2 regions of the Cyanobacterium sp. IPPAS B-1200 genome follow, and region 1 is predicted to be linked to the other one. Evidence: predicted binding sites of a transcription regulator. Region 1 holds the regulator's gene; the other holds the start of a gene.

Region 1 (3,426 bases):
AACCATGCACTGCAGTTAATTTAACTAAAATTTTGACCGAATTTTTTCGATAAAAAAAGCCCCCCACCCAAAAGGAAGAGGGACAGTTACGAACAAGAATTAAGAATAAAAAGACTTACCCTTGACTCATGCCCATAATTTCATAACCAGCATCCACATAGATAACCTGCCCAGTAATACCACTGGATAAATCACTACAAAGGAAAGCGGCCGCATTACCTACCTCCGTTTGAGTAACCGTGCGCTTGAGGGGGGCAGTGGCTTCTACATGGTGAATCATATCGAGGATACCCCCTACCGCAGAAGATGCAAGGGTACGAATAGGCCCGGCGGAAATAGCATTAACTCTCACATTTTGGGAACCTAATTCGGCAGCTAAATAACGCACACTCATTTCTAGGGCAGATTTGGCAATACCCATCACGTTGTAATTAGGGATTACTTTTACACCACCAAGATAGGTAAGGGTAACAATACTTGCCCCATCGGTTAATAATGGCTTGGCAGCTTGGGCAAGACTGGTTAGGGAGTAAGCACTAATATCAAGGGCAGTTTTAAAACCATCACGGGAAGTGTTGCTAAAATCACCCGTTAAGTCATCTTTTTGGGCGAAGGCTAAACAGTGAATGAGAATGTCAATTTTGCCCCATTTCTCTTTGATTGCGTTAAAAGTTTCTTCAATTTGAGCGTCGTCTTGGACATTACAAGGTAAGAAAACACTGGGATTAAGGGGTTCTACTAATTCTCCTACTTTTTTTTGAAAACGTCCTTTTTCATCAGGTAAGTAGGTAACGCCGATGTTTGCCCCTGCTTTGTGTAATTGTTGAGCAATACCCCATGCAATGGAGCGATTGTTGGCAATACCTGTAATGAGGGCGTTTTTTCCTGTTAAATCTAACATAATTAATAAATTTTATTGGTTGAAATAAAAGACAATGGTCTGTTAAAGCGATTAAACGATAAAATGGTTATCTAGTTTACACTTAAGCTATTTTCTTATAGAAAGCGTCATTTGCACGATCAATTATTAAATATTAACTACTGTCTATGCAACCAATACCTACTCAAGAGCAACCCCTCGCCTCGGTATTTCGTCAAATAGGAGGGGGAATGTACACCCCTGTGATGGAAAAGTTTGAACGGGGTAAAACTATTTTTTTTCCTGGAGATCCTGCGGAAAGGGTCTATTTTTTAGTTAAGGGGGCGGTGAAGTTATCTCGTCTCTATGAGGCTGGAGAGGAGATTACTGTGGCTCTTTTGAGGGAAAATAGTGTTTTTGGGGTTTTATCTTTGATTACGGGGCAAAAGAGCGATCGCTTTTACCATGCTGTAGCTTTTACCCCTGTGGAATTATTATCCGCTCCCATTGAGCATTTCCAACGTTCTTTAAAGGAAAATCCTGAGTTATCTCGTCTGATGTTGCAGGGTTTGTCTTCCCGTATTTTGCAAACAGAAATGATGATTGAAACCCTTGCCCACCGTGATATGGCTTCCCGTTTGGTCAGTTTTCTTTTGATTCTCTGTCGTGATTTTGGTATTCCTAGCCTAAATGGTATTACTATTGATCTTAAATTGTCCCATCAGGCGATCGCAGAGGCGATCGGTTCAACCCGTGTAACCGTTACCAGACTATTAGGAGAACTCCGCCAAGATGGCATGATTTCCATTACCAAGAAGAAAATCACCGTCCATAACCCCGTTGCCCTCAGCCAACAATTCGCCTAAAGGAATGTTACAAAAAACGACTTAAATCAAACTCTTGGGTAGGATTTGTATTGTGTCTTTCTTTATTCAAAAGCAGCAAAAGTCTTTCCTGATAATCGATCGCCCCTGTTAACTGTTCTTGTAAATAAGATAAACCGCCATTGGCATATTGTTCAAAAATATTTATCTTATCCTCATGCCCCCCATTCTCCGAAAATACATCTAAATTACCCATGGCGGTGATTGCCAAAACATTAATTAATAAATCATAACCACGGGACATGAAAACATCATAACTAATAGGGGAAGGCTCTTGGGCTATATGTTCAAGGGGTGAACGATAATCATATTTTTTACCCACCGCCGCAGCAAATGCCACAATATCAGCATAGGTTTCAAATATCCCCTCTGGGTTATCACTATTTAAAATTAAACTCTGCACGAAAGATGCTTTATTTTGGTCAATCCTAATCCTACTAGCCATATTTTTATTAATCAAAAATGGATAATTACTTGATAATTAAACTTTAATTTATCCAACATTGTTTGTACCAAAGATTTTAAATAACTGATGTTACGCAAAAATATAATTAATCATTTTGAGGTAGTAAAAGCGTTGGATGTTCACCCTATGTTCATACACGTGTTGGGGCAGGGGCTAGGAGTTGGGCAAGGGGCTTAAGCCCCTTGTTAAAATTTACAGATAAAACCTAACTTATAAATGAGTGCGTAACGTCAGTTAAATAATATGATTTCTGTGTTGATTTTAGCAGGGGGAAAAAGCTCCCGTATGGGCTTCGATAAGGCTTTAATAACTATTGATGGACAATATTTGTTGACTAAAACTTACGAAATCGCTACAGAATTAAGTGATCAAGTATTTATAATTACCTCCTCAGAACATCCATATCAGTCTATTTTTCCGAATACTACTAAATTTATCATTGAATCTTACCCCTACCAAGGGCCTTTAATCGCTTTTTGCCATGGATTATCTTTCATCAAAACTGAATGGGTTTTACTATTACCCTGTGATTTAATTTACCTTCATAGTCAAGAAATAAAATCATGGTTAAAACTATTATCCACAGTATCACCCGAAACAATTGCTTTGTTACCGCCCCATGAAAAAGGGTGGGAGTGTTTATGTGGTTTTTACCGCCATAGTTGTCTTCCATCCTTAAAAAAATCAATTAATGAGGGAAATAAGTCCTTTCAGGGATGGTTAAAACAGGAAAAAGTAAGCCCCCTTAAGGTAAAAGATAAGAGGGTTTTATATAATTGCAACAGTCCAGAAGATTTAGCGAAATGGGCCGAGGACTCTTCTTTCGGTAATGGTTTGGGTTGACTGATTTTCCCCAAAGGTGCGGGTAATTTCTAGTTCAATTTGGATAGAAGTGTCGGCCTGTAGGTGACGAGGATCAATATCTAATTCACCAATATTAACAATAAATCGGTTATTCTGATAATTAACAAATTGTGCTGGTATTTCTCCTTCGTAGCGCAGGGTATAATCGCTTCTTTGTCTCAGATTTATATTACGAGAAGATGAAGATGTGCTATACCTAATTTTAAAGCTGGTGTTCATGATGTCAGAAATTTGGGCTTGGTCAACTATTTCCATTTGTACTCCTAAACCCAATCCTGAAATACCTTCACTTGCTAATCTGGTGGTTTCACTAGCTCGGATGGCATTGAAAACAAATACTTCTGTGACTTGAT
Region 2 (3,426 bases), 1.1 Mb from region 1:
CCCATAAATATTGTGACAAAGACCAAATCGAACCCAGATTACAAGAACTAGCCCAACTAGAAAGCGATATTCTCCGAAACCTGCATCCAGAGCCAAGAATACACAGTTAATCAATAATCTAATGGAACTGAGTTAGAATTATTTTAAACGATAACCTTAAGAAAACAAACCCATGCAATTTATTCGTCAACAAGTAGTACCCATCGTTACCATTCTCATTGCTATTTTTGCCCTAGTTGCTACTAGCGCCCGTGGCTTCATGAAAACAGACTTGGCACAACCTGCCCCCATCGAAAATATTTACACCGATAATAGCACCTCTAATACCCCTTAGACATATCGAGAGAGTTGATAATTTCCGTGACCCAAATCCCCCAATTTGCGGGGATTTAGCGGAATAACATAAACGCTTTAATTATTTTTGTAGATGATTAACTAAAGCCTGTAAACCCAACAAATAACTATCTACCCCAAAACCACTAATTTGCCCCACAGAGATAGGAGCAATATAAGAATGGTGGCGAAATTCCTCACGACGATATATATTACTAAGGTGAACCTCCACAGTGGGAAGATTCACCCCCGCCAAAGCATCTCTAATGGCTACGCTAGTGTGAGTGTAAGCACCAGCATTAATCACAATCCCTTGATAATTTCCTAAAGCCTGATGAATTTTATCTACAAGGTTGCCTTCATGATTAGACTGAAAACAAACTACTCCCACCCCCATCATTTTTCCTTTCTCCACAAGAAGGTTATCTAGATCAACAAGGGTTAAATTCCCATAGATTTCAGGCTCTCGTTGTCCCAAAAGATTAAGATTAGGACCATGTAATACTAAAAGTTTTAAATCAGACACACCTTTATATCACTATGATTAACGATAACCACCATTGCGACGATCTCTCACAGGAATAGGAATCAATTCAGGTTCAGGCTCAGCCTGTGGCCCTGCTAATGCCTCAACTAACTTTTGAGTCCACTCTTTGATTTTTTCGATGATTTTCTCTATTTGATCCATTAATAAAGAAGACTCCCATAATGCTTTTTGTCATTAAAACCATCATAACGTTTACTTTTTGTAAATGCAACTGAAGAAAGCCTCTGGGTAATTTTTGCTACCAAATTAACTACATGGAAAATATTAAATGGTTACGGTAAGGATTGAACAATGTCCTAACCAGGGTGCAAAACCGCAAAGGTTTATTCCTGATAAATACTTTCTTTAGACTATTATCTATTAATTTTTTGTAATAATTTATACTGTTTAACTTTAATAAAGTTAGAATGGAATGACAGAAGTAATAAAGTATTGAAAAGAAAAGAAGTAGAACTATGATGAATATAACTCGCAAAAATAAAATGAGAGCAGAAGCTGGAAAAGCTTATAGAGATAGCTTAAGAAAAAATTTAGAACACCGTTTAGAAGTTGCTAGAAGTCAAGGAAATCAAAAATTAATTCAACAATTAGAACAAGAAGCGGCTTATTTACATCTTATATAATTTGAAATCACTATTTTTCTTTACCTATAAATGTTTGAACCTATCTGAGACTAGATAGGTTTTTGTTTTTTTAGGTGATTTTTTTTCTAATCATATTTGGTGTCTAAAAGTTTTCTAATCATTAGGTTATATTATTCGGGAAAACTAATTATTAAATTCTTAGATGTTATTTGGGCAAAATGATAATATTAGTTATGCAATAAAAGAGTAATTATTGATAATGGGTTTATATAACCTTTGACAGTAAAAGGTTTGATAGTAATAATAACAACACAAAAATATTAATACAACTTTTTTTTATAGTTATGAGAATAGCTGCATTTTAGAAGTTATTTGATTTATTTAGGATATATAGATATATTGAGAAAGTATATGTATAAATAACAAACAATAAGAACATGAAACTAATGATGGATTCTCCACCAGGCTTAAATGCTCTTAGTTTATTTGCTCAATTATCTGAAGTAGAAGAGGCTCTGCCCATAACAGATGATTTAGTAAGTGCGCTTTTAAGTTTAGGAAAAGCGATATTAATTTTAATTATTGGTTTGATTTTTGCCAATATTTTTAAGGGATTCGTTAGAAAATCCTTGCACAAAACTGATCTGGATAATCGCTTGGCGGCTTTTATCATGGGTGAAAATGCCGAGGATGCCAAAAAAATTGAGACGGAAAAATGGATCTCAGAAATAGTTGGTTGGCTTATCATTCTCTTTGTGGTAGTTGCCTTTCTCAATGCCCTTGAGTTAGATTTGGTATCTGAGCCTTTAAATGCTCTCTTGAATGAGGTAATGAGCTTTTTGCCTAGTTTAGGGGGTGCTGGAATTATTCTTTTGGTGGCATGGTTATTAGCAACGGTGGTTAAATTCATCGTTATTAAGACGCTCTCACAATTTCATTTTGATGAAAGATTAAATCAGCAAGTGCAAGATGATGATCAGGAAATGGTTGCAGACTCAGCGGGTGGCGAAATTGCTATCGGTGATACCATCGGGAATGCTCTTTTTTGGTTTATCATTCTATTATTTCTTCCTTCTATTTTAGGAATTTTGGGGCTAGATGGAACTTTACGTCCTTTAGAGGAGTTAGTTAATGATATTTTAGGGGTTGTACCTAATGTTTTCGCCGCAGCTATTATTGCTTTTATCGGTTGGATTATTGCCCAAGTTGTTAAGAAGGTTGTTACCAATTTATTAAGGGCTAGTGGGGCTGATGCCATTGGTGCAAAATTTGGTATGTCAGCTACGAATAAAAAGCAATCTTTATCTTATGTGATTGGCTCTGTGGTGTATGTATTAATCTTAATTCCTATTGCGATTACTGCCCTAGATGCTTTAGAGATTCAGGCTATTTCTGTACCTGCGATCGCAATGTTGGATCAAGTTTTGGACATACTACCGAAACTATTTGCAGCTATCATTGTCTTGGGGTTTGGTTATTTTGGAGCCCAATATTTAGCGGAATTATTAGTAAATCTCCTAACCAATGTGGGCTTTAATAATGTCTTTGTCTGGTTAGGTATCACAGAAACCTCCCCTATGTCAACGCCAGAAAGTTCTGAAATAGAAAATAATTCTAGTATCAAAACTCCTGCCCAAATTGTGGGTATTATCCTTGTGATTGCCATTATGTTGGTGGCAACCATTACAGCGGTAGATATTTTGCAAATTGAAGCCCTAAAAGAAGTAGTTGCTTTTATTTCCCTGTTGGCAGGGCAAGTATTAATCGGCGTAATTATCTTTGCTGTGGGTTTATATTTTGCTAATTTGGTGTATCGATTAGTAGTGAATTCTGGTACCCAACAAGCACAGTTTTTAGCTCAAGTTGCCCGTATTTCTATCATTGTATTAGTGGCTGCCATGGCTTTAGAAAGAATTGGTATTGCACCTAACATCGTCAATTTAGCCTTTGGTTTGCTCACTG

Evidence for each region. Region 1 encodes NtcA, which controls nitrogen genes in cyanobacteria. Its sites were predicted from a motif close to TTTGTANCNNNNGNTACAAA; they were not measured.
Region 2: pirA (arginine synthesis PII-interacting regulator PirA) is a predicted target of NtcA. The motif match lies at 1,106-1,125, and genes of this name have one in related genera.

Annotation. Positions count from the first base shown of each region.
Region 1 covers NZ_CP182899.1:719,002-722,427, forward strand. The annotation lists gene fabI (enoyl-ACP reductase FabI) at 116-901, opposite strand; gene ntcA (global nitrogen regulator NtcA) at 1,048-1,725, shown strand; gene A5482_RS03230 (DNA phosphorothioation-associated protein 4) at 1,733-2,188, opposite strand; gene A5482_RS03235 (molybdenum cofactor guanylyltransferase) at 2,453-3,052, shown strand; gene A5482_RS03240 (hypothetical protein) at 3,005-3,426, opposite strand, start outside.
Region 2 covers NZ_CP182899.1:2,738,767-2,742,192, reverse strand. The annotation lists gene miaE (tRNA-(ms[2]io[6]A)-hydroxylase) at 1-110, shown strand, start outside; gene A5482_RS12815 (hypothetical protein) at 173-334, shown strand; gene aroQ (type II 3-dehydroquinate dehydratase) at 416-859, opposite strand; gene A5482_RS12805 (hypothetical protein) at 878-1,021, opposite strand; gene pirA (arginine synthesis PII-interacting regulator PirA) at 1,339-1,503, shown strand; gene A5482_RS12795 (mechanosensitive ion channel) at 1,902-3,426, shown strand, end outside.